Regions from separate parts of the Arthrobacter sp. JSM 101049 genome, predicted to be linked through region 2. Evidence: predicted binding sites of a transcription regulator. Region 2 holds the regulator's gene; the other holds the start of a gene.

Region 1 (4,859 bases), on a different contig from region 2:
CCTCGCCCTTCTTGCTGACCATGGGGCCGGAGACCTTCAGGTCCTGGAGGGTCTTGATGTCCTGCTTGTCCAACGCAGCACCCCCGAAGGCCTGGGCAGGGCTTCCGGGGGTGCTGTTGATTTCGTTCGGCGCGGCATTGGCCGGAACCGACATGGTGGCGGCCAGGACGATGCCCGACGCCGCCGCCACGACGGCCCGGGCAAGCCGGGGCCGGTGCGAGTGATTCATGATGCTCCTTGTGTCACCGAGTGCGTGTTTTCGGGGCATCAGCGGGGCGAAACCCCCTGCGCCCCACGCCATAGCCTAAGTGACCGCGGTCACAAGTCAAGTAGTTCTTTTACGTTTTTCCGTCGGTCGAACGGGCCCATGTTGACAAGGATTTATGGTCACTTCCGGGGCCGGGGGATCGCCGGGAAGCGGGCTCGACGGCCATGTGCCTCCGGGACGGGGAGATATGTGAAAGAGCTGCCGCGACGCACCGCGGCGCGCGGCCCCGGGCGGTGGCGGTTGCAAACTGCGGGGCGGAGGTTGTCAAGCGGCGACAGCGGCCGTTGATGGTCACCGAAAATCCCGGGTCGTCTGGCGATGGCGTGGGGAAAATGGCGGCGGGAGCCGCACCGGGACAACGGTGCGGCTCCCGCCGTCGTGCGTGGATCGGGGCCGGGGCTCCGGGCCGGGGACTCAGGCGGTCGCGCCACCCTGCCAGAGTGCGTCGAAGGGGGCGTGGGAGGCGACGCGGTGCTCGATGCCTGCGGTGACGAACGCCTTGGCGGTCCGGGCGGCGTCCAGTGGCGTGGCGCCCTTGGCCAGTTCGGCGGTGATGGCGGCGGCGAGCGAGCAGCCCGCACCGGAGACGGCGACTTCGCCAATCTTCGGGGCGGAGAGGATCTCGGTGGTGGTGCCGTCGTGGTAGACATCGACGGCCTCGCTGCCGGCCAGGCGGACGCCGCCCTTGGCCAGCACGGCGGCGCCGCTGGCCTCATGGATGATGCGCGCGGCGCGTTCCAGGTCCTCGACCGAGGTGATGGTGGTGCCGGAGAGCGACTCGGCCTCGAAGTGGTTCGGGGTGACGAAGGTGGCCAGCGGGAGCAGGTTCGCCTTCAGCGCCTGGTCGGTGTCGAGGGCGTGGCCGGGCTCCTGGCCCTTGCAGATCAGCACAGGGTCCAACACGATGTTGCGCCACTGCTGGGCGCGCAACGCCGTCGCAACGGTGTCGATGGTCGCGGGGCTGCCCATCATGCCCAGCTTCACGGTGTCCAGCTGTCCGGCGTAGCAGGCCTGGATGGCCTCGAGCTGGTCGGCGATGACCTGGGGCTCGATGGGGGTGAAGCGGTGGTCCCAGTTCTGCTTCGGATCGAAGGCGACGATGCAGGTCAACGCGGTGATGCCGAAGACACCGAGCTGCTGGAAGGTCTTCAGGTCGGCCTGCGCGCCCGCGCCGCCGGTGGCCTCGGAACCGGCGATCGCCAGCGTGATGGCCGGGGAGGATTGCTGTTGCTTGGAAGTCATGCCCCCCATTTTAGGCGCCGTTTCAGGCCCGGTCGACGCGCTCCACGTTGCGGACGACGCCGATGACGTCGTCGATGATGTGCCGGACGACCGGCAGCCGGGACAGCACTGCCAGACGGGCCATGAGCGAGGCGATGTTCGCAGCCAGGCGGCGGCTGCGGATCCCGTCCGCGGAGGAGTCGTAGGCCCAGAAGATGACCAGACCGCGTTGCGCCAGCCAGAGCAGCTCGGGCAGGTCGTCGCGGATGGCGGCCGGGGGCCGGGGCAGCGAGGCCCCGACGGCCTGGCGCCAGAGGGCGAACTCCCTGGCCTTGGACGCCGCGGCCGCCTCGTCGTCGCGGCTGATGGCCGAGCGGATCAGCACCGGCCCGAACCCATGGAAGGGGGCCACGGCGTCCAGCGCGGCATCGAGGACGACCTGGATGTTGTCCTGCAGGTTGTTGCCCGAGCGCAACCGCGGCCGGGCCGCACGCACCTGGTCGTCGACGAGAGCGCGCGCCAGCCCGTGGACGAGGTCTTCCTTGGAGGCGAAATGGTAGTAGGCGTTGCCCAGCGAGAGGCCGGATTCCGCCGCGATGGCGCGCATGGTGGTGGCCCGGTAGCCGTCGCGGAGGAACAGCTGCAACGCGGCGTTTTGGATCCGCTGACGGGTGGCAGCCGATTTTTCGGTCTTGGTGTCCATGGTTTCCTTGCAACGACGCGGATTCCACCCATTCTACTTGGTTTTGAACATGTTCAAGTCTGTCCGGGTTCCCGGTGCGGGAGCCGTCGTCGTGCCCGTGGGACAATGAAGAGGTCAAGTGCTAATACAGCGGGCGACGGCTCCGGGGACGACCCGGGGGAATCCGCGCCTGGCGAACCACTTCCAGATTGGGAACAACTCCATGCATGCCTCCTCCGGCGACCGCGCCGACACCCTGCCCCAGCATCCGACGTCCCCGCAGCCCACGGGCACGGGCCGCGTCCGCCAGGCCGTTTTCGCCTCGGCCGGGAGCCCCTACTTCTCCGCCGTGCTGGCGCTGATGGCCGTGGTGGTCATCCTGTCCAACATCGGCGCCACCAAGGGCGTGACCTTCGGCCCGGTGATCACCGACGGCGGCTTCTTCCTCTTCCCGCTGGCCTACATCCTCGGCGACGTGGTCAGCGAGGTCTACGGGTTCAGGGCCGCCCGGCGCTCGATCATCACCACGTTCGTGCTGGCGGCCTTCGCGGTCCTCTGCTTCTGGATCATCATCATCCTGCCCGGTGCCGGCTGGTATGACGGCCAGGAAGCGCTCGAGCGCACGCTGGGACCGGTGTGGCAGATCGTCGCCGCCTCGCTCTGCGGGTTCCTGGTCGGCCAGACGCTGAACTCCTACGTGCTGGTGCGCATGAAGGAGCGCTTCGGGGAAAAGGGCCTGGTCGGCCGGCTCATGGGATCGACGGGCGTGGGCGAGTTCGCCGACACCCTGATCTTCTGCACGATCGCCGCCTCGGTGATCGGCATCTCGACCGTGCCCGACTTCGTGAACTACGTGCTGGTGGGCTTCGTCTACAAGACGGCCGTCGAGTTCGCCTTCGTCCCGGTCACCACGCTGGTCATCCGCTGGTTCAAGCGCCACGAGCCGACGTATGGAAACGCCGCGGCCTGAGGGCACGGCCGCGGTCGGTACTGTGGGAGGCATGGACCCGCAGGATGCACCGCTTCTGACCGCGCGCGAACTGGTGGCCGGGTACGGCGACTTTGAGGTGTGCGGCCCGCTGGACCTGGTTTTCGACCGCGGGGATGCGCTGGGCATCGTCGGGCTCAACGCGGCGGGGAAGTCCACGCTGCTGCGCACGCTCATCGGACGCCAGCCCCCGGTCTCCGGCCGGGCTGCCATCCTGGGCGTCTTCACCGATGACACCTCCCACGTCCACCGCCGGCTGGTCTCGGCGGTCTTCGACGAGGACGCCTTCTTCGACTCGCTGACCGTCGAGGAGCACCTGCAGCTCATCGTCTCCGGACACGGCGTGCCCGACGGCCAGGAAGCCGTCGAACGCGAGCTGGAGTTCTTCGAGCTCGGCGAGGCCCGGGACGCGCTGCCCGGGGCGTTGTCCTCCGGCCAACGCCGCCGCCTGCTGCTGGCCGCCGGGCTCATCCGCCCGGCCGAGCTGCTGGTGCTCGACGAACCCGAACAACGCCTCGATCCGCCGATGCGTGCGCAGCTTGCCGTCCGCCTGCGAGCCCGGATCGACGACGGCGGGGCCGTGCTGCTGGTCACGCACGACGCCGTCCTGCTCACCACCGTGGTCGACCACTGCCTCATCGTCGGCGACGGTCTGCGCTTCGCCACCGCCACCGAGGGCGCTGCCGCGATCGGCGGCGCATGAGCGTCCCGCCCACCGGATCCGCACCCCCACCCGCCGCCGGCGGGGTTCCCCGGCTGCCCGGATGGGTGCCCGCGGGACCGCCGACCGGGTTCGACCCGTCCCGGACGACGCGCCGGTTGCGCCGCGACCGCCGCCGGGGCGAGCAGTCCGAGCGCTGGAGCGACATCTACGTCGCCGTCCTGGGCGCGGCGATCCTGCTGGCCTACCTGCTGGGGCTCGTGCAGTTCCTGGCCCAGGGCCTGCGGGATGCCGGTGCCGACGGACTGGTCCGGCCCGGGATCGCCGTCGTCCCCGCTGCCGACGCCGGGTCGGCGCTGCTGACGATCGCACTGCTCGGCGTCGCCGCGTTGCTGGCGGGACTGGGGCCGGTCGCCGCGGACCGTGCCCAGGGCCTCTGGTGGTTTTCGCTGCCGGTGGACCGCGGCCCGCTGCTCGCCCGGCAGCTGCGGATCCGGTTGGCCTGGGCCTGTGCCGTCGGGGCGGTGGCCTGGCTGCCGCTGGGGCTCTCCACGGGCACCGCCGGGCCCTACGGCTACACCGGGCCGCCGCTGGCCGAACTGGCCGCCGGGTCCGCGAGCCTGGGACTGGAGTTCGTGCTGCTGGGCCTGCTGGCCGCGGGCGCCCAGGCCGCCGGGCTCCGGCGCGGCTTCTCCCGGGCGCTCGGGCTGCTCGGGGTGCTGGTGGTGCTGGCGTATGCGGTCGATGCGATGGCCCGTGCCCTGGGCGCGGCACGCTCGCCGTTCTCCGGTCTCTGGCCGGTGCTGCCGGCGGCGTGGCCGGCGTGGGGCAGCTGGCTGGTCCCGGCGGTGCTGCTGCCGCTGGTCGTGGTGGGCTGGCTGCTGGTGCGTCCGCAGCTGTCCCGCATCCGCACCTCCGATCTGCTTGACGCCGGAGGGGTCAGCGGCCAGGCCGGGAACTCGCTGGCGTTGCTGGACCTGCGCTCGTTGGCGGGCTCCTTCGCCCGGGGCCCGCGGCGCACCTCCCACGTCCGCGACCT
Region 2 (4,859 bases):
GTCGAAGGTCCGTTCAAAGGCGGCAGCGGTCTCCTGGCCGTCACGGACGTTGACCCCGTAGAACCGCACGCCCTTGGACTCGAACGCCTTGCTCAACTTGGCCAGATGCGGGGCCTCAAGCCGGCAAGGCGCGCAGGCGGCATACCAGAAGTTCAGGACGGTGACATGGCCGGTGAGCTGTTCGGGGCCCACGTTCTCGCCGTCATACGTCGTCCCCTGCAGGTCCAGTGGCTCGCCCCGGGAGGCGGCCGCGTATTCCTGGACCGAACCGTCGCCGGCAATGTAGTTCTTGCCATTTCCCGCACGGGCCTGCTTGGCCAGCGGGTCCTCCTCGGCCGAGCAGGCGGCCAATGGGATGATGGCGGCGAACAGGGCGGCGGCGCGCAGCACCCGGCGGCGTTCGGGCAGGGGGGATACAGCAGGACGGGACGGCATGGCGTTAGGCTCCGGGGATGTTTGCCGCGTTGGCCAGCAGGTCAGCGCAGGGTTCGGTGTAACGAACGGCGACGAGCCGTTCCCCCTCAAAATCCAGGCTGGTGACCGAGGCGAGCGTGCATTGCCGCCGCCGCGGGTCGTGCCACAGGTGCTTGTTTTCGGCGGCCAGGCGCGTGACCCAAATGGGCAGCTGGTGGCTGACCAGCACGGCTTGGGCTCCGGGGCCGCCGAGTGAAACGGCCCGGTCGCGGTGGTCCCCCACCGCGTCCATCATGCGTTCGACCTGGGCCCGGTAGGGCTCCCCCCAGGACGGACGCAACGGGTTGGTGAGGTACCGCCAATGGCGCGGGCGGCGCAGATGGCCCTTGACGCCGGACAGGCCCTCGAAGTGGTTCTCGGCCTCGATGATCCGCTCATCCGTCTCAATCTCCAGAGACAGGGCCTTCGCTGTCGGCGCGGCAGTCTCCTGCGCGCGGGTCAACGGCGAAGCCGCCAGGTGCACGATGTTCGCACCGGCGTCCCGCTGTGCCGCGAAGTACTCGGCAGCGCGCTCGGCCATGGCACGGCCGAGCTCGGACAGGTGGAACTCGGGCAACCGTCCGTACAACACCTTGTCCGGGTTGAGGACCTCCCCATGACGGAGCAGGTGGACGGTGGCGGCAGACATGCAGCCATTCTCTCAAACGTTTCCGGCCACGCCTAAAAAGCGGGGGTGAGACGCCCCACGCCGGGACGACAACCGGATGGAATTCAGCCTTCCTGATGATGCCCCGAGCGGGGGTGCTCCTACTACGCTGGGAATCAGGTACGCAGCCCGCAACACCATCGGAGGACAGACCATGAGCACGCCCGCTCCGCAGGATCCGCACGACGACCCGCATCCCACGCCCTCAGAGGGCACGCCCCCGGTCCCCGAGCCGCCGAAGTTCGGCCAACGCCTGCCCGACGGCGCCCCCGGTCCGACGCCGCAATACGGCCAGAATGCCCCTGACCGTCCCGCCTACGGCCAGTACGGCCAGCCCTCCGAGGACCTGCCACCGGGCTACGGCCAACCCGGGCAGCCGAACCTCCCGCCACCGGGACAGGGGTACACGAACCAGCAGTATTACGGCTACCCGCAGCAGCCCACTGGTGGCCAGCCGCCCTTCCATGGCGCGCCCGGCACACGTCCGGCACCGCCGATGCAGGTCAACGCCGCATTCTGGTTGATCATGGCTGCTGGCCTCATCACGCTGGTCCAGGGCATGATCCTGCTCCTGGTGCCGAATTCGGTCGTGGTGGATGCCTTCAACCAGGCCATGACGACGCAGGACCCCGCCATGGACCAGGAACTCAAGGACGCCGGTCTGGACATCCAGTCCATGGTCGGCCCGATGAAGATTGCGGTCATGGTGATCATGGTGATCGGCGCGGGCATCTACGCTCTCATCGCCACCTTCATCCGCAAGGGCAGCAACGGGGCACGCATCACCGGCACGGTCCTGGCCGCGCTGTCCCTCTTCGGGCTGCTCTCCTCGTTCGATCCGCTCGCCTTCCTCGCCATAGCCCTGGGGGTGGCCGGCATCGTCTGCGCCTGGTTGCGGCCCTCCTCGCAGTACATCGGCGCGGTGGCCCTGCACAAGCACGGCGGCTTCCGGCAGTAACGGGAGGCACCCGGCCCGGTGGCGTTCAGTCGCCGGGCCCGGTGGCGTTCAGTCGCCGGGCCCGGCCCCGAAGGCGGCGTGGTAGGCCAGGATCTGCAGTTCCCGTGCCATGTCGACCTTGCGCACCTGGACGCCCTCCGGGACCTGGAGGAGCACCGGCGCGAAGCTGAGGATGTTGGTGATCCCGGCGGCGACCACCAGGTCGCAGAGTTCCTGGGCGGCGCTCCCGGGAACCGCCAGGATCGCCATGTTCAGGCCCAGCTGCGAAGTGACCGCAGCAAGCTCGGCGACGGGGCGGACCGTGAGGTTCCCCAGACGACGGCCGACCACCGATTCCGCGACGTCGAAGACCGCCCCGACGCGGAAGCCCCCCTCTTGGAAGCCCGCATACCCCGTCAGGGCCCTCCCGAGGTTGCCCGCCCCGAGAATGGCGACGCACCAGCCGTGTTCGAGTCCCAGCGTCGTCGAAATGCTCTCGGCGAGCACCTCGACCCGGTATCCGACACCCCGGGTGCCGAACGTCCCCAGCAGGGACAGGTCCTTGCGCAGAATGGCCGAATTCACCCCGGCGGCGGCGGCCAGGACCTCCGAGGAGACCGTGGGTTGGCCGGCCGCGCGGAGGACCTCGAGTGCCCGCAGATACAGCGTCATGCGGCCCAGGGTCGCCTCGGGCAGGAGCTTTTCCGCGCCTGTCATGACCCGATCAGCTTCTCGAGCCGGGCGGCGTCGATGACCCAGAAGTCCCGCTGGATTCCGTCGACGAGCAGCACCGGGACCTCTTCGCCATAGCGTTGGAGCAGATCGAGGTCGCCGTCGATGCGCACCTCGTCCCAGTCGACGCCATGCCGGGCGGCCACCGCCTCCACCGTCTGGCGGGCGGCCGCACAGAGGTGGCATCCGCTTTTGGTCAGCAGCCGGATGCGCGGTTCCTGTTGCGAAGAATCCATGGTCCCAACCTACCGGTCCCCGGTGTCCGGAGGCGCTCCCTTTGCCCCAGTTGACGCCTGCTGCATCGCGCCCCACGGACACCGGCGGATAGACTGGCCCGATGCCAGAGCAGTCCCGAGCCGCCGCCGTGCCCGTGGAGCCGCCCCAGACCGGTCATGCCGCGGCATTCTTCGACGTCGACAACACCATGATGCGCGGTGCGAGCCTGTTCGCGGTGGCCCGCAAGATGTACAGCCGTGGGGCCTTCAGCGTCCGCCACGCCTTGTGGATCGCTGCCCACCAGGCCAGCTTCCTGCTGCGCGGCGAGGACCTGGCCAGCGTCCACCGGGTCAGGGACCAGGCACTGGCCCTGGCTGCCGGAATCCTGGTCGATGACATGGCCGCGCTGGGGGACGAGATCTACGACGAGTTCATCGCCAGTCGCATCTGGCCCGGCACCCGAGCGCTGGCCCAGGCGCATCTCGATGCCGGTCGCCCGGTGTGGCTGGTCACGGCAACGCCGCTGGAAGTTGCCGATGTGATCGCGGCCCGGCTCGGCCTCTCGGGCGCCCTGGGCACCGTGGTGGACCAGCATGAGGGCGTCTATACCGGCCAGTTGGTCGGCGAGATCCTGCATGGCCCGGCCAAGGCTGCCGCCGTGACGGAACTCGCAGCCCGGGAGAGCCTGGATCTGTCGGCGAGCTGGGCCTACAGCGATTCCTACAACGATGTGCCCCTGCTGACGGTGGTCGGGCATCCGGTGGCGATCAACCCCGATGTCCGCCTGCGCCGCCATGCGCTGGCCCACAACTGGCCGGTCTACGACTTCCGCCGTGGCCGTCGCGCAGCAACCATTGGCATCCGGGCGGCCACCTATTCGGGAGCAGTCTACGGTCTCTGGCGGGGCTTGCAGATGATGCGGCGCCGCTTCCACCGGTAACCGGACTGTTTCCGGTTGCCGGCTGACATGACAGGGGCCGGCGGTTGGCGAAAACAACGACACGGCCCGACGTGCACGCCGGGCATGACGATGGCGGGGCCCCCCGTGGGGAACCCCGCCATCGTGTGCCGGGGTCGGGAAACGGTCCCGACGCGCGGCTACTTCTTGTTGCGGCGCTGGTGGCGCGTCTTGCGAAGCAGCTTGCGGTGCTTCTTCTTCGCCATCCGCTTGCGGCGCTTCTTGATAACTGAGCCCATTTGGTTCCTCACAGACTGGTGATTGATTACTGCTGACGGCCACGCGGGGAGCAGGCAGCAACCATCGCGGACGTTAAATGTTCCTTAACAGGTTACCCTGCCCACGGGACCGTTGCGGACCACGCGTTCACGCGGTCTCCGAGGCCCCATCCACACGCGCGGTGTTCAGATAGGCCTCCACTGCCGTTTCCGGGACGCGGTAGGAGCGTCCGAAACGTACGGCCGGGAGGTCGCCGGCGTGCACCAGTCGATACACGGTCATTTTCGACACACGCATCACCTCGGCGACTTCCGCCACCGTCATGAAGCGCGCGTTCGAAAAGTTCTTAGCGTCGGCCATCGGCAATTTCTCCTGAACTGGATGGAAGGAACACCCCAGCGAGGCATCGCCCGGTGAGACCCGCGCGCACTACCATCTAGCAGACCACATTAGTGGCTGCTGGGGTGATTGTGAAACCCGTCGTGCCCCTGCAGGTCATTTGGCGTCCATCCGCGAGCGCACGGCCTCGGCCAGTTGGCCGAGGGCGACCTCCGTTGCCTCCCATCCCATACAGGCATCGGTCACCGATTGCCCATAGACCAGGGGTCCGCCCGGGACAAGCTTCTGCGCTCCCGGCACCAGGAAGCTTTCGGCCATGACACCGGCCAGTTGGTCCT

Evidence for each region. The regulator Rex, encoded in region 2, represses fermentation and respiration genes when NADH is low (regulators of the CRP and FNR family bind a similar motif). The targets are predictions, from matches to a motif close to CTTGTGAANNNNTTCACAAG.
Region 1: AB8M85_RS09460 (queuosine precursor transporter) is a predicted target of Rex. The motif match lies at 2,233-2,252, and genes of this name have one in related genera.

What each region holds. Positions count from the first base shown of each region.
Region 1 is NZ_JBGFFC010000003.1:815-5,673, reverse strand. Features, by position in the region: gene AB8M85_RS09475 (S8 family serine peptidase) at 1-229, opposite strand, end outside; gene thiD (bifunctional hydroxymethylpyrimidine kinase/phosphomethylpyrimidine kinase) at 683-1,510, opposite strand; gene AB8M85_RS09465 (TetR/AcrR family transcriptional regulator) at 1,533-2,192, opposite strand; gene AB8M85_RS09460 (queuosine precursor transporter) at 2,395-3,141, shown strand; gene AB8M85_RS09455 (ATP-binding cassette domain-containing protein) at 3,173-3,862, shown strand; gene AB8M85_RS09450 (DUF6297 family protein) at 3,859-4,859, shown strand, end outside.
Region 2 is NZ_JBGFFC010000001.1:486,626-491,484, forward strand. Features, by position in the region: gene AB8M85_RS02285 (TlpA family protein disulfide reductase) at 1-435, opposite strand, end outside; gene AB8M85_RS02290 (histidine phosphatase family protein) at 440-1,102, opposite strand; gene AB8M85_RS02295 (hypothetical protein) at 1,275-2,078, shown strand; gene AB8M85_RS02300 (redox-sensing transcriptional repressor Rex) at 2,127-2,774, opposite strand; gene AB8M85_RS02305 (glutaredoxin family protein) at 2,771-3,025, opposite strand; gene AB8M85_RS02310 (HAD family hydrolase) at 3,127-3,945, shown strand; gene AB8M85_RS02315 (30S ribosomal protein bS22) at 4,104-4,202, opposite strand; gene AB8M85_RS02320 (helix-turn-helix domain-containing protein) at 4,330-4,542, opposite strand; gene AB8M85_RS02325 (3-deoxy-7-phosphoheptulonate synthase) at 4,678-4,859, opposite strand, start outside.